DNA from 3 places in the Shewanella sp. SM95 genome. Region 2 is predicted to be linked to each of the others. Evidence: predicted binding sites of a transcription regulator. Region 2 holds the regulator's gene; each other region holds the start of a gene.

Region 1 (7,182 bases), on a different contig from region 2:
ATATCGACCTTACTAGGTGCGATTCAAGGCAAAATTGAAGAAGACATAGTCAATATCAGCAAATTGTCATCCAGCACAGTGGCTAACTACATCGAAGCGATCAGCGATGTCGATTTAGTGGATGAAGCATTAGATGATTTCGTTTTCGCCCATGAAGTTATGGAAGAAGAGAAAGAATTACAAAATTCTCTGCTGGAAATTATTGAAGAAAATCCGAAGATCACCGCAGAACTGGTCAAAGGTTTACGCAAAGACATTATCGAAGCTGGCGTATCAAATATCGGTATCAGCGTAGCTTAACTGATGAGGTGCTTGGGGTTACTCAAGCACCTATTATCCATGCAGAATAAGAAAGGGATCATCGTTTTACACCCTCACCAACGAATCCCGTCAAAGATATCCAGTTGCTATAAATAGCATCAATAAAGATTGAGTTATTCCAATGAGAAAGATTGTTTATCAAGGATTTATCTTAACCAATAGCGAAGGACGCACCGACAGTTGGAAACTGACCATCAAAGATCAACAGCGTATCGGTTCTTTATTTGAACTACGGCGTTTAGTGGGATACTTCTTAGAACTCGGCATACTGCCCGCGACACGCTCCAGCCTGCAAGACGCAAAACAAACGCAAAACACCATGAGCAAAAACACCGTAAAACCTAAAAGACGCTAAAAATCAGTTCCCTTATTAAAGAATAACTCGGTTAAATCAACGCATAGAGAATAACTCTGGCGCCTTTGACTGCATAAACTCAATAAAGACTCTTACCTTTAGCGGCTGCTGGCTGCGCTGATGATATAAAATCGAAATTCGCCTCTGTTCGCCAATCCATTCAGGCAGTAATACTTTAAGTTTTCCCTCTTTAATCTGCTGTTTTACAAATAGTTCAGGACCATACAAGATCCCGCCATGGCCTAAGGTCGCCTGAATCGCTCCGTGTAAATCCGTGAGGGTGAGCTTAGTCGGGCCATTAAAATAAAAAGACTCGCCGCTTGGATGCTTTAAATGCCAATTAAACAGCGGCCAGACTTTTATCAGTTGATGGGCTTCAAGATCATCGGGATGCTCAAGTTTAGGTGCCTGAGCCAAATATTCTGGTGTGGCAAACAGGCAATAGTCGAGCTCGCCTAAGGTACTCGACACCCAAGAAGAATCAGGCTGAGCCCCGCCAACAATCGCCACATCTATACCTTTGTCGATCAAATCCACTAACTCATTGCTCTGGGAAATGTGCAAACGGATATCTGGATACAAACGGCCAAACTCATTCAATGCCTGAATAAACACAATGGAAATAATCGAAATCGGTGCGGCGATGCGCAGGGTTCCCTCGGGTTTATCACTGCCTAAACCACTTAGTTCATCAAATTGAGCAACCACACTCTGGTAGCGTTGAAAGAGCGCCAGCCCTTCCTCCGTCAATCGTAACTTGCGGGTACTGCGCATAAAGAGCTGTTTATCGAGCTTCTCTTCCAACTTCGCTAACTTGCGGCTCACAGTGGCGATGGGCATATCGAGCTCCTTCGCCGCCTGCGAAAAACTGCCCGCATTGACTAAATGCACAAAAAGATAGACAAGTTGTAGTTCAGCGCCTAAATCATCACTCATTGCATATCCTAATTTCACATATTGGGTATTGACGTTAAAACGCTAAATTCACTAAGTGATTGTGTTTTAAACATTGAATTATTCACTTATACGACCATAGCGCAATAGCCTTAGATTGAAATGGTATGTTATTTTGTGGCGAGTTTTACTGCGCTGGCGCTAGTTCTGGTTCTAAAGTGACATAAAAAAGGCAAGCGCCCACCTAAAATCATAGCGATAGTAGAAATGACGGTGGTGGCTGAGTTTATTCAAATTTAATCGTAAGGATGAGTGAGGGAAATGACCATTTTAACCCCTCTGTTTGCCGTCTTCGGGATCATGTTGCTCGGCACACTAGTGCAAAAATTAAAACTCTTGCCCGTCGATACGGACCAAGTGCTAAACCAATATGTGTACTATATTGCATTCCCCGCGATCATGCTTATCGCCCTCGCGCAGCAGCCGATTGGTGAGATTTTGCAATGGGGATTTATTGCGGGCTACAGCACGGCTATGGTGATCACTTATCTTGTCTGCCTTGGGCTCTCGCTGCTTGCTAACCCTAAACAGCATGCGGTTGCCGCTATTCGAGCCCTCAATGCCACCTTTGGTAATACCGCATTTATTGGTATTCCACTACTCATCATCCTCTTTCCGCAGCAGCAAAGCGCCTTAGTCGCCGCTGCGATTGCCAGCTTATTATCCGTGCTGATGTTTGCCGTCGCCTTAGTCTCGATGGAATTGGCCACAAACACCCAAAGACAACACCACGCCTTAGTCATAATGGCGATGGCGGTCGGTAAAAACCCTATCGTTATTGGTAGCTTAATTGGTGTCGGCATTTCGGCGCTAGAGATAAAACTGCCCTCAGGGCTGGCGCTCATGATCCAGCAAATTGGCAATACCTCAAGCCCGTGCGCCCTATTTGCTATCGGCATGGTGCTCGCCAAAGCGATGCGCTACCAGAAAGATAGCAGCGTATTTAGCCCCAAGAATTTTATCGAACTGAGCCTTATCAACCTCTTCAAGCTAGTTGTCCAACCGGCACTCGTCTACTTTATGCTTAGCCGTTTTGGTGTGAGCGGCGACTACCTGATCATGGGCGTGATCTTAAGCGCACTGCCCACTGCGGCGAGCGTGTACTTGCTCGCCCAGCGCTATAATACTCAGGCTTCTACCAGTGCTCAGGGCATTCTATTTGGCACCTTAGTTACTTTTTTTAGTTTGCCTATCTTAGAAAGCTTAGTAAGAACCCATGCATAATCAGTCAATTAAAAATATTTACTGCCGATAATGCCGATTATTTACCCAAGCCACTTTACTGTATATAAAATCAGTATATACTGTTTATCAATACAGTGGTTTGGTATGTTTTTCGACAGGAATTCACTATGCTTTGCCAACTCAGCATTAATAACTTCGCAATCGTCCGTTTTTTAGAGCTGGATTTTCGCCCCGGTATGACCAGCATCACAGGTGAAACCGGTGCGGGTAAATCGATCGCCATCGATGCGCTAGGCCTGTGCCTAGGCAATCGCGCCGATGCCAGCAGTGTTCGCCCAGGAGCCAATAAAACCGAAGTCAGCGCCCGCTTTTCCTTGGACGATATTCCACTGGCAAAACGTTGGTTAGAAGATAACGATCTTGAACTCGATGATGAGTGCATTCTACGTCGGACTATTGGTAGCGATGGCCGATCACGCGCCTACATCAATGGTAATCCAGTGCCGCTGACGCAGCTAAAATTACTGGGTCAGTTACTTATTGGTATTCACGGCCAACATGCCCACCATGCAATGTTAAAAAGTGAACATCAACTCACCCTGCTCGACAGTTATGCCAACCACAGATTGCTTATCGATACGGTTGCCGCTAGCTTTCAACGCTGCAAGCAAATTGAGGCCGATCTAAAACAACTCGAAGCCTCACAGCATGAACGTATTGCCCGTAAGCAATTAGTGCAATATCAAGTAGAAGAACTCGATGAGTTTGATCTTAAAGTTGATGAGTTCGATGAGATTGAGCAAGAGCACAAACGTCTGGCTAATGGCACTGAGTTGATTGATACCTGTCAGGCGAGCTTAGATATACTCACTGAAGGCGAAGAGAACAATATAGAGTCGCTGCTTAATCGAGTCGTTTCCCTCGCCGAAGATCTGCAAAGCTACGATCCTGCATTAAGCAATATCAACACTATGCTCAATGATGCCTTAATCCAAGTGCAAGAAAGTGCAGGCGAATTACAGCACTATTTGAGTAAGCTTGAACTCGATCCAACCCACTTTGCCTATTTAGAAGAACGGCTATCAAAAGCCATGCAACTGGCGCGTAAACACCATGTCAGCCCAAATAAACTAGCCGAACATAATTTGGCATTAAAGGCAGAGCTGAGCACCTTAGACAGTGACGAAAGTAAACTTGAAGAAATTCAACTACAGGTCGATGCTAGCAGAGCCGCTTACCTTAGCAACGCACAAAAACTCAGCCAAAGCCGGGCTAGATATGCCAAAGAACTCGACAAACTCGTGACTCAGTCAATCCACGAACTGAATATGCCAAAGGGTAAATTTACTATCGAAGTCAATTTCCACCCAGAGCAAATGTCAGCCAACGGCAGTGATAATATCGAATTTATGGTCACCACTAACCCTGGCCAACCTTTACAACCGATTTCGAAAGTCGCGTCTGGCGGTGAGCTTTCACGCATAGGATTAGGGATCCAAGTGATTACCGCGAAAAAAGTTGCCACACCGACATTAATTTTCGATGAGGTGGATGTCGGGATTTCTGGCCCCACCGCCGCAGTGGTGGGCCGCATGTTACGCAGCTTAGGGGAATCGACCCAAGTACTGTGCGTGACTCACTTGCCGCAAGTTGCGGGCAATGGTCATCAACACATGTTCGTCGATAAATTTAATAAGGCAGGCAGTACTGAGACCACAATGAAATCGCTCGATCGTGAGCAGCGTATCCAAGAGCTTGCAAGACTGTTAGGTGGTGATACTATCACCAGCAATACCCTAGCGAACGCAAGGGAACTGCTGCAATAATAAAATCGAGCAGAAAAGGGATAAGCAGCGAATCCCTTCAATCAAGCTTCAATCAAAAAAATGCAAAATCAAGAGTAAGGGTTAGTTGTTGCCCATGTTAACTAACAAGTTAGATTAGCTATCATGTCAGACTAGCGAAAATGTTAGCTAACATACCAGACTAGCCCTTGCAGACAAATAAACGAAAACACGCCCGCTAAGACATCGTCAATCATAATGCCAAAGCCACCATGAACTTTGGCATCGAGCCATCGAATAGGCCAAGGTTTGATAATGTCGAAAAAGCGAAATAGACCAAAGCCGACTAACAACCAACCCCAACCTGCTGGTGCCGCTATCATAGTGATCAGTAGCCCAACCACTTCATCCCACACAATCGCACCGTGATCGTGAACACCCATGTCTTGCGCCGCTTTACCACAGATATAAAATCCTGCGAATACACCCACTAAGGTTAAGCCGATATACCAAGTGAGCGGTAATGGCGCCATCAATAAATAGAGGGGAATAGCAGCTAAGGTACCAAAGGTTCCGGGCGCTTTAGCGGCGAGTCCGCTACCAAATCCGAGTGCCAAAAAGTGGACAGGATTTTTTAATGACAGGCGCGTTAGCACCTGATCCTTTGACAACCATTTCATTAACATGCTCTTCGCTTAAAAGTGCTCGAAACCGTGATAAGGCGGTGTAAACGGTTCGCCATTGAGTTGCAACTTGAGCTTACTGCCCGCACAAATTTGTCCAACGCGAACAAACTTTGCTCCTGCATGGCTCAACGCTGTCTCAAGCGCACCTTTTTGCGCCTCAGGAACGGTGAACAGCAGTTCATAATCTTCGCCCCCCGTAAGCGCATAACCTAAGGCATGCTCCTCGCTGACGGTATCTTGCATCGCCCGTGAAAGCGGGATGCAATTAACGTCCACCACAGCACCGACTGCCGAAGCCTTAAGCACATGACCGATATCCGAGATAAACCCGTCGGAAAGGTCGATTGCACTGGAGGCAAGCGAACGCAAAGCTTGGCCCGCTAAGACTCTTGGTGTTGGACGATAATGGCGATTAATCAGGAATTCTTTATGCTCGGCTCTGGCCTGCTGCGCGCCGCGAATGATATCCAGACCTAAGGCCGAATCTCCGAGCGTGCCCGTAACATAAATCCAATCACCGGCTTTAGCACCATGACGCGTGAGGGCCTTCCCCTGTGGGACTTGGCCGTGCACTGTGATATTAATCGCCCGTGGGCCACGCGTCGTATCGCCGCCAATTAAGGCGATACCATAGTAATCGGCCGCTTCAAATAAACCTTCGCTAAAACCACTGAGCCAAGTTTCATCGACTGCGGGTAACGTCAAGGCAAGCGTCATCCACGCAGGTTCAGCACCCATGGCAGCCAGATCAGATAAATTTACCGCTAAGGCTTTGTAACCTAAGGCAGCGGGAGGCATGTCGGGGAAGAAATGGACATTTTCAACTAAGGTGTCACAGGAGATAGCGATCGACTTGTTTTCTGCGGGTTGCACTAAAGCGCAATCGTCACCGATGCCAAGCTTCACATCACGGCGAGTGGGGCCGCGGTTGCTAAAATAACATTCAATTAATTGGAATTCTTTCACTGTACAGTTTGGCACGACTTACATCGGCCACCTTTGTTAGCAATGAAAAACGGTATCCTAAGATACCGTTTGTCTTTATTACTTGCGTGCAACCAGTTTGTCGAGCAGTCCGTTCACAAACTTATGACTCTCGTCCGCACCGAAAGCTTTTGCCAACTCAATCGCTTCGTTAATCGCGACCTTGTATGGCACATCTTTACGGAAAGTCAGCTCATAGGTCGCTAAACGAACTATGGCTTTCTCTACTGGAGACACTTCATCAATCGGGCGTTCCAGATGCGGGATGATCAGCTCATCCAATTGGGTTTTCTTCGTTGCAACGCCTGAAAATAGCTCACGAAAATAAGCTACATCAACACCGTCGAGACTTTGTTCAGTTAAAAACTCATGCTCGACATCGGCAATATTATTCCCGCTTAGTTGCCATGAATAGATGGCTTGAACGGCTAAACGGCGGGCCTTGCGGCGCTCAGAAGGCTTCATTATTTTTCCTACTATAACAACTGTTGTTCAAGTTCTTGCAGAACATTGACCATTTCAAGCAGGCTTAAAGCAGCTTCGCCGCCTTTGTTACCCGCTTTGGTACCTGAACGTTCAATCGCTTGTTCAATGGTATCAGTGGTCAAAACACCGAAAGCAACAGGCAGATCAAATTCTAAAGCAACTTGAGCTAGACCTTTATTACATTCGCCTGCAACAAAATCAAAATGAGGAGTACCACCACGGATCACCGCACCTAATGCGATAATACCGTCGAATTTACCACTGGCAGCTACGCGACGCGCAGCTAGCGGCAACTCAACCGCACCTGGTACACGGACAACAGTGATATTGTCGTCGCTGACTTGGCCAAAACGTTTCAGCGTGTCAAGTGCACCTTCAAGCAAGCTCTCAACTAAAAAGCTGTTGAAACGCGAAATTACAATCGCAA
Region 2 (7,182 bases):
CGACTGGTCCAATGGCGATAGCACTACCCACTAGCGCGGGGAAGGCGGGTGGTATTCCTGCACCTGTCACTTGATGGCAGGCAGCACAGAAGGTCGCGTAGACAGTTTCACCTTCGGCCATGAGGGCGTCATGGCTGAGTGTGGGGAGGCTTGCGGGATCGATTGCAGCTGAGACGTCTGCAGGTGCGGGTGTCGGAGTTGTACTGCTTGGTACCGCGGCGGATGTTTGTGCAGAATTGCCGTTCATGTACTCGTTGACGTCTTTGGCTTGCACTGCATCGCCAGTATTATTGCCCCAAGCATTCCGCTCGTAGGTAGTCACTGCCGCGATTTCTTGTGCGGTCAATTGCTTACTAAACGCTTGCATGGCAGTACCCGTTTTACCGTTGAGCACAATTTCAAGGTGACCGCTGAGTGGTCCCGTTGCAATCGGGCTACCTTTAAGGGGCGGAAATACGCCTTGCAACCCTTCACCATTGGGCTGGTGGCAGGCTGCGCAGTGCCCGAGGTAAACTTGTTCACCTTGAGTCATCAACTCTTCTTTACTTAGGGTTTGTGATAAAGCGGCTTGAGCGGCTTCAGCCGCAGCACCTGCGGCTTGTTTCTGCTCTGTTACCCAAGCCTCAAACTCGGCTTCAGGTAACGCTTGTACTACGATAGGCATAAAACCATGGTCTTTACCGCAGAGCTCGGCGCATTGACCACGGTAAATGCCGGGTTTGTCGATGCGAGTCCAAGCCTCATTGATAAATCCAGGGTTGGCATCTTTCTTAATTGCAAAGGCGGGTACCCACCAAGAATGGATGACATCCTCTGAAGTCATCAGAAAGCGGATTTTGCGGTTTATCGGTAGAACGAGCGGTTTATCGACTTCCAATAGATAGTTTTCACCCTTGGTTTCGGTGCCTTCAATTTGTGCTCTGGGTGTTGTCAGTATGCTATAAAAATCAATATCTTGATCGAAATAGCTGTAATGCCATTTCCATTGGGACCCCGTGACTTTTACGGTGAGATCGGCGTTGCTGGGATCTTCCATTGCGATTAAAGTTTTTGTCGCTGGAATCGCCATTAAGATCAAAATGATAAATGGCAGAATCGTCCAAGCGATTTCAACTTTAGTGCTTTCGTGAAAGTGGGACGCGACAGCGCCTTTGGATTTTCTGTGGTTGATCATGGCGTAAATCATGACGCCAAAGACCACTAGGCCTATTGCGCAGCAGATATACAAGATGGTCATGTGCAAGTGATAAACCTTGCCACTGATCTCGGTCACGCCAGGGGTCATGTTGAACCGCATGTCCGCGGCGGTCAACGGTGGTGCGAAAAGCACCACGAGTAAACAATACAACAATTGCTTCACAAGACTTCTCCTCTGCCAATTGCGAATAGCAACTACAAAGAAGAGCAACACAGTAAGTCTCAACTCTATGCAAACTCTTCAGTTCCCAAAAAAGCTTTTTTGACTTCAACGTGCGTTGGCGGCTGTTACTTTTAATCAAGTATTGTTACTGCTGGTAATTAGCCACGCTGGCACATACTGCTGAAATAAATCTGTTCTCTATTTTTAGTGGCGCTTCGAGTTCGATAAATACTCGATTCATTGACCACGGAAGGTGATATATCACCACCGACTTAACCAACCATACTTGCTGTTTAAATATTGATCAAGATCACTTATTTATCTAATTATCTGAAAAATTGCCAAAAAAAAGCCTCACATTCATAGGTGAGGCGGCTTTCAAGGTAAAAAATTAAATGAATATTTAATGTACAGCGCTAAAAAAAGATTGCTGACCGAAGAGATTGCCTTGCTCAATGCGTACGTCGGCATGTAAGTGACTGTTTACGTCTTCAAGCACTATACCCATAGCTCGGGCACTTTTAGCCACGATTTGTAGGCGTCGATTATCCCGCGCATCTAATGATTGAGTCCAAGTAATGACTGCACTGGACGTACCACTTGTTAGGGCTTTTTCCATCGCCCACAGGGTTTCGACTTCATCTTTAGCATGTACCAGCAAAACTCTATCCATACGCACACCTGCGCTAGCGAGTGTTTGCTTGTAGCCAATACTTGGAGGGTTGATGAGCACTAACCAACGGCCCTGTTGGCTTAACTGAGCGAGTTGTGCACTCAGATGAATTAATTCTTGGCGACCTTGAGTCTTGGTTGGCATACAGGCGATAGGCGCATGGTGCCAGTCATAGTCGGCATCACGGACTTCATCGAGCCACAAGCCCGGATGGCGGGGGGCATTGCCAAGTAGTTTATTCATAGCCAATCTCCATTACGGATCACACCGACGGCGAGTCCTTCAATTGTTAAACTTTGGAAGCCTAAATCCACTTTAATCGGGGAGTAATCTTCATTTTCGGCATGTAGATAGACTACATTACCTTTTTTTTCGAAACGTTTAACAGTGACATCGTCATCGACTCTAGCGACAACCACTTGACCATTTCTAGCTTGTTCTACTTTATGAACTGCCAGCAAATCACCTTCGAGAATACCGATATTTTTCATGCTGTCGCCCTTTACTCGCAGTAAAAAATCGGCGGCGGGATGAAACATGCTTGGGTCGACTTGGTAGTACTGTTCAACATGTTCTTGGGCGAGGATAGGTTCACCCGCGGCCACTTGGCCGATGAGCGGTAAACCTGTTTCAGTCAAATCTTCGATTTCCGCAGGCAGACGAATGCCTCGAGATGTGCCTGGCATGATCTCAATGCAGCCCTTTTTTGCCAACGCTTTAAGATGTTCTTCAGCCGCATTGGCGCTCTTAAAACCTAAACGGGTTGCGATTTCTGCCCGAGTGGGTGGCATGCCAGTATCGGCAATATTTCGTTTAATTAGCTCTAAAATTTCAGCTTGGCGTGGCGTCAAAGGTCTCATGGTGTTTCCTGTTTTTCTATACAGTTACTGTTAGTATATACAGTATTATTTGCAGCGCAAGTATTAACCACTTTTTAGCTATGTTGGAGAGAATTAGCGAATATTGCCCATAGTCTGGTATTCTATCGGGCTAGTAAACGCACTTAATTGCATAAGAATAATGCCTAAACACGACTCTCTTTGGTTGAAATCATTACGTTGGATCCAAAAACACTTAGTGCACACTATTGTGGTGCCTCAGGATCCCTTTGCCGATCTGAATCTGGATGCTTCCAGACCCCTTGTTTATGTGATGAAAACAGAATCCCTCAGTGACATCGCTGCTTTGAGCGAAATAACGGCTAAGTTAGGCTTACCAAGCCCTTATGAGCCTCTAGTGGCTAATGGTGTGACTGCGCCTCGGGTTGTCTGTCTTCAAGGACGTAAGCCACTGTTTGGCGAACGTGCTGGTAATGAGCCTTTCCTCGAATGCTTTATGCGTTTGTTAGCCGTGCATAAGGAACGTCCTGAATTGGATATTCAACTGGTGCCCGTGAGCTTGTATTGGGGTCGCACGCCAGGGAAAGAAGACGACACTATGAAGGCGGCCGTATTTGAGCGGGAAAACCCGACTTGGTTGCGCAAGTGCTTGATGATTCTGTTCTTAGGTCGACATAACTTCGTGCAGTTTTCGAATGCCGTATCCCTGCGTTACATGGCTGACGAACATGGCACCGACATGGGGATTGCCCATAAGTTAGCACGGGTTGCGCGCGTGCATTTCCGTCGTCAACGTAAGGTAATGACAGGGCCTGTGCTGCCAAACCGCCAAGCACTGTTTCATTCGTTACTCAAATCTGAGTCGCTGCGCAAAGCGATTCAAGAAGAAGCCGCCAGTAAAAAGATTTCTGAGACCCAAGCGCGCGAGACGGCTATTGAGTATCTCGATGAAATCGCTGCCGATTACTCAGACAGTTTAGTGCGTATTGCCGAGCGTTTTTTAACTTGGCTGTGGAACAAGCTTTACAGCGGGATCAACATTAAAGGCGCCGAGCAAGTTCGGCAGTTACACCACGATGGCCACGAGATTGTTTATGTGCCTTGCCATCGCAGCCACATGGATTACCTGCTGTTATCGTATATTTTGTATTATCAAGGCATGGTTCCGCCGCACATTGCTGCCGGCATTAACCTCAATTTCTGGCCCGCGGGACCTATGTTCCGTCGCGGTGGTGCCTTCTTTATCCGCCGTAGTTTTAATGGCAATAAGCTGTACACCGCAGTATTTCGTGAGTATTTAGATCAGCTGTTTGCTAAAGGTTATTCGGTGGAATACTTCTCCGAAGGTGGCCGTTCACGTACTGGCCGTCTGTTGGCGCCGAAAACTGGCATGATCGCCATGACGATGAACAGTGTGCTGCGCGGTATCGAGCGTCCAGTCACGCTAGTGCCTGTGTATTTAGGCTATGACCATGTGATGGAAGTGGCGACGTATCATAAAGAGTTAAGTGGTAAGAAAAAGAAAAAAGAATCTGTGTGGCAGGTGTTTGGTGCGATTCGCAAACTTGGTAATTTCGGCCAAGGTTATGTGAACTTTGGCGAGCCGATTACTCTGCAAAACTTCTTAAATGAGCGCGCGCCAAACTGGCGTACTGAGTTGGCCGATGATCCTGAGCAAAAACCAAGCTGGTTAACGCCAGCGGTAAACGTGCTGGCGAATCGAGTGATGACGAATATTAACGATGCGGCGGCGGCGAGTTCGGTGACCTTGACGAGTTTAGTGTTGTTGGCCACAGATCAAAATGCCTTAGAGCGCAGTCTGCTGGAACGTCAGCTTGATCTGTATCTGACTCTACTCAAAAAAGTGCCTTACACTACTTATACTTCGGTTGCCGAAGGTGATGGTAAGCATTTAGTGCAGCAAGGTTTAGAGCTGAACAAGTTTGTTGTTTGCGCCGATCCTTTAGGTGAAATTGTGTCTATCGAGACGAGTCAGGCAGTGTCTATGACTTACTATCGTAACAATATCATCCACTTATTTATTGTACCGTCATTAATTGCGAGTTGTTTAACGCATAATGAGCAGATCCCGCGTCAGCAAGTTGTGTCAATCGTTGCCGATTTTTATCCACTGCTGAAAGCCGAACTCTTCATGGGCATTAAGGATGTACCTGCCTATGTCAATCAAGTGCTGGATTTCTTCATTGAACAAGGGTTAGTGGTTGAGACTGATACCTTAACTGTCGTGCCTGAACACACTAGCCAACTATTATTGTTAGCCAGTTCAGTGAGCGAAACTCTGCAACGCTATGCCATTATCTTCAATCTGTTAGCGAACAGACCTAAGATGGAGCGCTCAGAACTTGAGTCTGAGAGTCATCTACTTGCCCAGCGTTTAGGCGCTTTGCATGGCATTACTGCGCCAGAGTTCTACGATAAGAAACTTTACGGCACCTTGAGCGTTAAGCTCAAAGAATTGGGATATCTAGCGGATAACCAAGATAAGTCCAATATCAATCGCATACGAGATCAAGCCAATAGCTTATTACGTCCGTCAGTGAAACAAACGATAGTGGCGAGTGTCACCGCGGAGCATACAGTTTAATGGCAAATCATATGAATGCGGCTAAGCATAAGCCCGCAGGTAAGTCCTTGCTCGGCGGCGCCATGATTATTGCTGGCACGACCGTAGGTGCTGGGATGTTTTCTCTGCCCGTGGTCGGTGCAGGTATGTGGTTTGGCTATTCGATTTTAATGTTATTGGGCATTTGGTTTTGCATGTTGATGTCGGGCTTATTGCTACTCGAAACCAATTTGCATTTCGAACCGGGTGCTAGCTTCGATACTTTAAGCAAGCAAACCTTAGGGCAGTTTTGGCGGATAGTGAACGGCGTTTCCATCGCGTTCGTGCTGTATATTTTGACCTATGCCTATATCAGCGGCGGTGGCTCGATTGTGAATCACAGCTTGCAGGGCATGGGAATTGAGTTACCGCAAAGTGTGGCAGGGCTAGTGTTTGCCATAGTATTGGCGAGCATAGTGTTGATCAGCACTAAGGCCGTGGATCGCATTACCACGATTATGCTCGGCGGTATGATCATTACCTTCTTCCTCGCGATCGGCAATTTATTGATCGAAATTGATGTGACTAAGTTGCTCGAACCCGATGGTAATAACAGCTTTTCACCTTATCTGTGGGCGGCGCTGCCCTTTGGTCTCGCCAGTTTTGGTTACCATGGTAACGTTCCCAGCTTAGTGAAGTATTACGGCAAAGATTCCTCCACCATTATCAAGGCGATTTTCGTCGGCACCTTTATCGCACTGGTGATTTATGCCTGTTGGTTAGCGGCAACTATGGGCAATATTCCCCGCAGCCAGTTTATCGACATTATTGCCCAAGGCGGCAATATGGGTGTGTTGGTGGGCGCTTTGTCTGAGGTGATGGCGAGTAGCTGGTTAAACAGTATGTTGACCTTGTTTGCCAACTTGGCTGTGGCTTCATCTTTCTTAGGGGTGACCTTAGGTTTGTTCGATTATCTCGCCGATTTGTTTGGTTTTGATGATTCACGCTCTGGCCGAATGAAAACCGCGTTAGTGACCTTTGTGCCGCCAACGATTTTAGGATTACTGTTTCCCGATGGCTTCTTGGTGGCGATTGGCTTTGCGGCATTAGCGGCAACTGTATGGGCGGTAATTGTCCCGGCGCTGATGGCCTATAAATCGCGGCAGTTGTTCCCCGATAGCACAGGTTTTAGAGTGATAGGCGGTACACCGCTGATTATTCTTGTGGTGTTATTTGGCATAGTCACGGGTGCATGTCATCTGCTCGCGATGGCAAATTTACTGCCGCAATATTCCTAATTTGTTGTGATGATTTAAGCCCTCCATGTGAGGGCTTTTTTGTCTTTAGCGGTTGAGTTTTGTCTTACAGATCTTTTTAACCTGAATACTGGACAGAAATACAAACTCAGGCTTAACTCGAATGATTGTTAAAACAAAGGAGCCGATAATGAAAATGACTCAGTACGCACAAGGACATGCATGTTGGGTTGAACTTGCAAGCCATGATTGGCAGGGAACAACAGCATTTTACCAAGCGTTATTTGGTTGGAACTCGGTTGAAATGCCGATCCCTGAAGGTCACTTTTCGCTATTTAATTTAGCGGGAGATGACTTAGGCGCCATGTATCAAATCCCTGAGTCAGAAGCACATATCCCCAGCCACTGGCGTATCTACTTTGCCGTCGATGATATCGATGCCAGCATTGCAGAGATTCAAGCGGCGGGCGGCCAAGTGCACATGGGGCCGC
Region 3 (7,182 bases), on a different contig from region 2:
GCGGCCTCGAATGCGATGAATCTAACGCAATTACAACAACTGAGCGGTAGCACTCAAGATTATGATAAAGCCTATGCGAACTATCGCTTAGCCATCAGTGCCAATGTAATGGGGCAGAAAACACTCGCTAGCAGCGCACTGACTACAGCGCAAACCACATTAGAAGCACTCGAAACCAGCCAAGCGAATGCAGAATCCCTTGCCCTGTTATCGTCGGTTTATGGCATGCAAATCGCCTTAGATAATAGTAAAGGTGCAACGCTCGGCATGAAATCCGCCAAGGCGATTGCCAGTGCCGAACAATTAGAACCACAAAATCCACGGGTAGCGCTTCTTAAAGCCATCGCCGCCTATAACACGCCAGCCATATTTGGCGGCAGCATGCAAAATGCTAAGACCTTAGCCACTACAGCCATAGAAAGATTCGCCCAGCCTTGCGACAACATTTGCTGGGGTGAAGCCGAAGCTTACACGTGGCGCGGGCTCGCTAAACAGGAATTAGGCGATAGCCAAGGCGCGATTGAAGATTGGCAACAAGCGATCAAAGTACAAGCAGATTATGGTTGGGCAAAATTTTTGCTTCAACAAAATCAGCAATTAAGTGCAAAATAGACAAAGTTGTTAACGGGGATCTATGGCGCTGACGATAGCGCCAATCCCTAAAAAGAATAAATTAAAACAGATGCCATCGGTGGGCATTCAACAACCAACTCAGTGACACAGAGGCATCATGATAAGCACTCCCCTTCAGCTCGAACGAAAACTTGCTTGGGTGTATTTGATAAACTTAGTGTTTTATCTGATCCCACTTGCCATTAATCCCTATCCAAGCTGGAAAATCGCCCTCAGTTTTGCCGTGTTAATCCCTTTTATTGCCAGTTATTTTTGGACCTATAAGTGCAATAGCCGTAGCGCCTATCTGCCCATTCTCATTATGGTGGCCATAGCAATAGCGATCACACCAATCAACCCAGGCTCTATCTCGCTATTTACCTTTGCCGCTTTCTTCATTGGCTTTTTTTATCCTCTCCGGACCTGTCTGTTGGCTATTGCAGCCCTCATCGGCCTGCTGTTTGCCCTCAATGAGATTTACCACTTTAACAGTTACTACTTTCCGCTTTACGGCTCGGGATTAGTGCTCGGCGTGGGCATGTTTGGTGTCGCCGAACGCAGACGTTATCGGCATAAATTGAAAGAACAGCAAAGTGCCCAAGAAATTACCACCTTGGCCACTATGCTTGAGCGTGAACGTATCGCGCGGGATCTACACGACATTATGGGGCATAGCCTTTCTTCCATCGCCCTTAAGGCCGAGCTAGCCGAAAAGCTTATCGCAAAACAAGAATATGAACTCGCATCAACCCAATTGATTGAGCTAGGACAAATTGCGAGGGAAAGTTTAAGCCAGATCCGCCACACAGTGTCAGACTACAAACACAAAGGTCTAGAGAGTTGCGTGACGCAGCTTTGTAAATCCTTAAGGGATAAAGGCTTAAGTGTCGAGCTCAGTGGTGAGCTACCCAAGCTAGGTGCAACCACAGAAAGCCAACTGAGTTTGATCCTCACCGAACTCATTAATAATATTCTTCGCCATAGCGGTGCAAGTGAATGCTCTATCCACTTTTCTAAGCAATCAGACCGCCTGCTGCTCGAAGTCAAAGACAATGCCGCGGCCAAACCTTTTATAGAGGGTAATGGCCTCACTGGTATACGCGAGCGTCTCGACAGTTTAGGCGGCAGCTTGAGCTATAATCTCGAACAGGGATATAGATTTACCGTCAGTTTACCTTTGCAGGGAGCAACACATTAATGAAGATTTTATTGGCGGAAGATCAAGCCATGGTGCGAGGAGCACTCGCCGCACTCCTTACGCTTGCAGGGGGTTTTAGTATCACCCAAGCGAGTGACGGCGACGAAGCTCTAAGCTTACTCAAACAGCAAAGTTTTGATCTCTTACTAACAGATATCGAGATGCCCGGCCGCACAGGTTTAGAGCTGGCCACATGGTTAAAGGAGCAACATAGCCAAACCAAGATAGTGGTCATTACCACCTTCGGCCGTGCAGGCTATATAAAACGTGCCATCGAAGCGGGTGTGGGCGGCTTTTTGCTTAAAGATGCGCCCTCGGAAACCTTAGTCAACGCGATTCAACAAGTAATGGCGGGAAAACGAGTGATCGATCCTGAACTTGCGATGATGGCGATTGGCGATGTCGACCCACTCAACGACAAAGAACGCCGCGCTCTTCGCCTCGCTAGCGAAGGCAAATCCACCTCCGACATCGCCGAAACTCTTTTTATCGCCGAAGGGACTGTTCGCAACTACCTCTCTGAAGCCATAGCCAAACTCAATGCCAGTAATCGAATCGATGCAGCCCGCATTGCCAAGCAAAAAGGCTGGTTGTAATAACACTCACAGTTAACCACGCTTTCAGCCTAACGATATCTTATCAACAATTTTGTGGTCTTAAGGCCACAGAAGGATATTAGCTATGCTTCCAAACAAAATTTGATAACACCCTAATTCCCCTTGAGATTGCCTTACGCTTATTCTCTGTTAATATATGTATAAATTCACAGTGATTGAGTGCTAACGACTTGCAGCAATTGGATCTTGTTCCGATCACCGACCTCAAAGGCGTCGCCAAAAAGGTCGCGGAGAAACTCGCAAAGCTCGGCATCACAACAGTACAAGATCTGCTGTTTCACTTACCCCTGCGCTACGAAGACAGAACCCAAATCTATCCCATTGCCGCCCTCAGCCTAGGCGGTTATGGCACTATAGAAGCTGAAATCCAATCGACACAAATCATCCAAGGCCGCAAGCGCATGCTGGTCTGCAATGTGCGCGACGATACGGGCAGCTTAAGTCTGCGCTTCTTTAACTTTTCTGTCGCCCAGCGTAATGCCATGCAAAATGGTTTAATGATCCGAGCCTATGGTGAAGTGCGCCGTGGTAGTCATCAAGCTGAGATAGTGCATCCAGAATATAAAGTCGTCTATCCCGGTGAAGATGTTCACCTAAGCGATACCCTAACGCCGATTTATCCCACGACTGAGGGCTTAAAACAGGCGAGTTGGCTAAAGCTGACCGAGCAAGCTTTGGCATTACTGGAAGATGGCGGTTTAACTGAGCTGCTACCACCTCAGTTGCAACCGAATAACATCAGCCTTAAACAAGCGCTGCAGACGCTACATCGACCTCCTGCGGGGAGCTCTCAGTTCGATTTAGAGTTAGGCCAACACCCAGCCCAGCAGCGACTGGTGCAGGAAGAGTTGCTCGCCCATAATCTCAGCATGCTACGCCTAAGGCAGCGCAGTAATTTAGATGCAGCAGTGACCATGCAGGCCACGGGGCAGTTGCTCAATCCCTTCCTTGCCGCTTTGCCCTTTAAGCCCACAGGCGCCCAGCAAAGAGTGGTGGCCGATATAGGCAAAGATTTAGAAAAGCCGCACCCTATGATGCGCTTAGTGCAAGGGGATGTGGGCTCGGGTAAAACCTTAGTCGCGGCGATGGCTGCGCTGCAAGCGATTGAAAACGGTTATCAAGTCGCCATGATGGCGCCGACCGAGCTATTGGCCGAACAGCATGCAACTAACTTTGCCGCTTGGTTTGAACCACTCGGGCTTAAAGTCGGTTGGCTAGCGGGTAAACTTAAAGGCAAGGCAAGAGCGCAATCCCTTGCGGATATTGAATCCGGCGCAGCCCAAATGGTGATTGGCACCCATGCCATCTTCCAGCAGCATGTGGTCTTTAATAAACTCGCGTTAATTATCATAGATGAGCAGCACAGATTCGGCGTACACCAACGCTTAGGTCTGCGGGAAAAGGGCGTGAGCCAAGGTTTCCATCCGCATCAATTGATCATGACGGCAACGCCGATCCCGCGCACGCTAGCGATGACAGCCTATGCGGATCTCGACACGTCCATTATCGATGAATTGCCGCCGGGACGAACTCCAGTAACCACAGTGGCGATTGCCGATTCACGCCGCAACGAAGTGCTTGAACGGGTGCGTAACGCCGTCATCACAGATAAACGTCAGGCCTATTGGGTGTGTACTCTGATTGAAGAATCCGAAGTGCTCGAATGCCAAGCCGCCGAAGACACGGCCGAAGAACTGCGCCTCGCCCTGCCCGAGCTCAATATTGGCCTAGTGCATGGCAGATTAAAGAGCGCCGAGAAACAGCAAATCATGGCCGACTTTAAGGCAGGCATTATTCATCTACTGGTAGCGACAACCGTGATTGAAGTGGGCGTCGACGTGCCTAATGCCAGCCTGATGATCATTGAAAACCCTGAACGTTTAGGTCTAGCACAACTACATCAACTGCGCGGACGAGTCGGTCGAGGCGCCATCGCAAGCCATTGTGTGTTACTCTACAAGGCGCCGTTGAGCCATACCGCCACCCAAAGACTGAGCGTACTCAGACAAAGCAATGATGGTTTCATCATAGCGCAGAAAGATTTAGAAATTCGTGGCCCGGGTGAAGTGCTTGGCACTAAGCAAACAGGACTGGCTGAGCTCAAAATTGCCGATCTGGTGCGCGATCAAGCTTTGATCCCACACATTCAGAAATTAGCGAGCCATGTAATGGCGCAAGCTCCCGAAAAAGTCGATGCAATTATTTTACGTTGGCTCGGGCACAGACAGCACTATGTGCAGGCTTAGGCCGCAAATATTAAAGGGTAAAGAACGAGGCGTAACATCAGCCTTTACTCGAAATAAATTGTTTATGTTCAGCTAAGCGCTATAGACAAGCGCATGGAAACTTGCAAAATGAACCTGCGGCCTTCAAATAGCCCGCTCTTGCACTTTAATGTTAGCTGCATGTATTCACCAAGTTACCTTGACACTCAAGCGAAGGATGTAAAATGCAAGTTAATCAAGATGATAGAATAACACCTCAAGAGACGTCTTCTAGCAGCAATCGCTTTGCGCTTTTTGCGATAGTGCTCGTCGTGCTACTTTCTGCCGGAGGATATTATTACTACAGCGGTGATTCTGACTCACCTAAACTCATTCCTAACGCCCCTATTGTATTGCCTGAAACACCGCCATCTGAACCTATGACGCTCGAAAGTGCGCCAGAGCCTGAAACCACTGAGACGACGCCTGCCGTTACAGAAACGAACACCAATAGCACTGAAACCACTGCAGTGGCAGAGCCTGAAGTTGTCGTAGAACCTGTGCCTGTGCTGGCTGAAAGTGATGCATTTGTGCAACAAAAAGCCCTCGCCATGATCAATAACAATGTGTTGAGTTCTTCGTTAGTGCAGCAAGATCTCGTCCGCCAATTTGTGGTATTCGTGGATAACCTAGCTCAGGGTGAATTAACCCGTAAAGTTAGCCCACTTAAAGGACCAGAGAAGCTGTTCTCAGTCTCAGAAATCACCAACAAAGTGTATTTAAATCCTGAGGGGTTCCACAGATACGACGCCTATGTTGACTCGATTGCCAAAATGGACGAACAGAGCTTAATCACAACTTACAAGCAACTGACGCCGCTCCTAGAGGAAGCCTTTACCGAACTCGGCTACAGCAACGCCAAATTTAACGACAGAATGCTGCAAGCGATTAAAATGTTACTCGCAGCACCTATTATTGAAGATCCGATTGAGCTGAATTCAATTAGCGTTAACTATCAATTCGTTGACCCTAACTTAGAGGCACTACCCAGTGCCCAAAAACTGTTGATCCGTATGGGTCCAGAAAATACTCGCAAGTTGAAAGTAGCGCTGCGTAAAATCGAGAATCAATTGTCGCAATAGGTTATCAAGCTCATGCCAAAAGGCGCTCAGTGCGCCTTTTTTCATTTTAACCTGTAAGTTAAAGTGTATGCGAAATCAGATAGCCACTGCGATATTTGTTACTCAATGTCGAATAAGTGCTGTAAATCACAGCACTTGATCCCATTCCGTTAACCCGCACAATGCAAATGGCTTCATAAAAAGAAGGGGCATAGTGTAGAATGACCACGCTGTAGAGGGCATTTCGAGCGTCATTCTTCTAACGCGTATACTCCTCACTATGGTATGACAATCCATTAATGTTCTAACTTAGTTAGGGATAACTAAGACAGCTTAAATTTAGTGTCGAGGCAAAGTAGTGCAACTAACATTCAGCATTCTCTCTTGGGGCGCTTGGGCCCCCCAATATCAGCACCATCAAAGTTGGCAAACTTGGTGCGAGAGTTCGGCTGAGCTCAATCTCGATACGCCACCACAGTCGGATACCACCGCTCCCGCACTCAAACAAATTCCCGCCATGCAGCGCCGCCGTTTTAGTCGCTTGACTAAGATGATGTTAGAGGTGAGTTTTCAGTGCGAAATGCCTGCAAATTGTCGCTCTATTTTTGCCTCGCGCCATGGAGAGTTGCAGCGCACCATTGGCCTGCTCGAAGACATTATCGCCAAACAGCCCTTATCGCCCTTAGGTTTTAGTCAGTCGGTGCACAACACCGCCAGCGGCATTTTTGGCATAGTGGCGGCCAATACAGCGCCTTCAACTTCAGTTGCGGCGGGCACAGAAACCCTGTCCCAAGCTATGGTCGAAGCCTTCGCCCAATTACATCAATCGCCAGAACCATTGTTATTGGTGTTCGGTGATGATCCAGTGCCTCCTGTGTACGATGAGTTTACCCAAGAATTTGAATTACCTTTGGCCCTAGGCCTACAGCTCGCGCCCTTCGATACACCCGCTTCGGCCAAGCTCACGGTGAGCCGCATTTCTAAAGCAACAGCTTTAAATCCGCTGACCTATGGTGCATTTATCCACGCCCTAGCGACGGCACAAAATATTTCAGGCTGCTTATCCCAATGGCATTGGAGACTTGAGCATGTTTGATGTAGCCCACAGCCATGACGCCGCTAAGGATCATCAAGATTCAATGCTCAATGCCGCTTATACCTTGCCGGAAACTCGCCGCAAAGGGCTGAATTATGTGCCACGTTGGCTAGGTGGCGTGAGTTGTTATATCGCCTTTGGCTTAGGCGGCTTATTAAGCTCCTTGACTATTCTGCCGCTACTGCGTTTTTGGCCAGGCACACCAGAGGCGCGGATTATTCGGGTACAAAAGGCCGTGCATTTAATGTTCAAAGGCTTTGTCGCCATGCTCACTTGGGCTGGTGTGATTAAGGTCAGCAGCCACGATGCCCAAAAATTACATGATGCCAAAGGC

What was found. The regulator LexA, encoded in region 2, represses DNA repair genes until DNA is damaged. The targets are predictions, from matches to a motif close to TACTGTATNNNNATACAGTA.
Region 1: a site for LexA is predicted at 2,933-2,952, ahead of recN (DNA repair protein RecN). Genes of this name have one in related genera too.
Region 3: a site for LexA is predicted at 2,562-2,581, ahead of recG (ATP-dependent DNA helicase RecG). Genes of this name have one in related genera too.

Annotation. Positions count from the first base shown of each region.
Region 1 covers NZ_JAKKSE010000004.1:155,703-162,884, reverse strand. The annotation lists gene L5M29_RS07575 (YjaG family protein) at 1-300, shown strand, start outside; gene L5M29_RS07570 (DUF3319 domain-containing protein) at 443-676, shown strand; gene lldR (LysR family transcriptional regulator LldR) at 713-1,612, opposite strand; gene L5M29_RS07560 (AEC family transporter) at 1,892-2,854, shown strand; gene recN (DNA repair protein RecN) at 2,983-4,641, shown strand; gene L5M29_RS07550 (phosphatidylglycerophosphatase A) at 4,785-5,279, opposite strand; gene thiL (thiamine-phosphate kinase) at 5,295-6,251, opposite strand; gene nusB (transcription antitermination factor NusB) at 6,330-6,734, opposite strand; gene ribE (6,7-dimethyl-8-ribityllumazine synthase) at 6,746-7,182, opposite strand, start outside.
Region 2 covers NZ_JAKKSE010000014.1:87,916-95,097, reverse strand. The annotation lists gene coxB (cytochrome c oxidase subunit II) at 1-1,360, opposite strand, end outside; gene L5M29_RS15345 (cell division inhibitor SulA) at 1,764-2,276, opposite strand; gene lexA (transcriptional repressor LexA) at 2,273-2,893, opposite strand; gene plsB (glycerol-3-phosphate 1-O-acyltransferase PlsB) at 3,054-5,477, shown strand; gene mtr (tryptophan permease) at 5,477-6,733, shown strand; gene L5M29_RS15325 (VOC family protein) at 6,882-7,182, shown strand, end outside.
Region 3 covers NZ_JAKKSE010000015.1:94,285-101,466, forward strand. The annotation lists gene L5M29_RS15940 (hypothetical protein) at 1-612, shown strand, start outside; gene L5M29_RS15945 (sensor histidine kinase) at 731-1,810, shown strand; gene L5M29_RS15950 (DNA-binding response regulator) at 1,810-2,406, shown strand; gene recG (ATP-dependent DNA helicase RecG) at 2,598-4,673, shown strand; gene L5M29_RS15960 (DUF3014 domain-containing protein) at 4,877-5,773, shown strand; gene L5M29_RS15965 (beta-ketoacyl synthase chain length factor) at 6,111-6,848, shown strand; gene L5M29_RS15970 (lysophospholipid acyltransferase family protein) at 6,841-7,182, shown strand, end outside.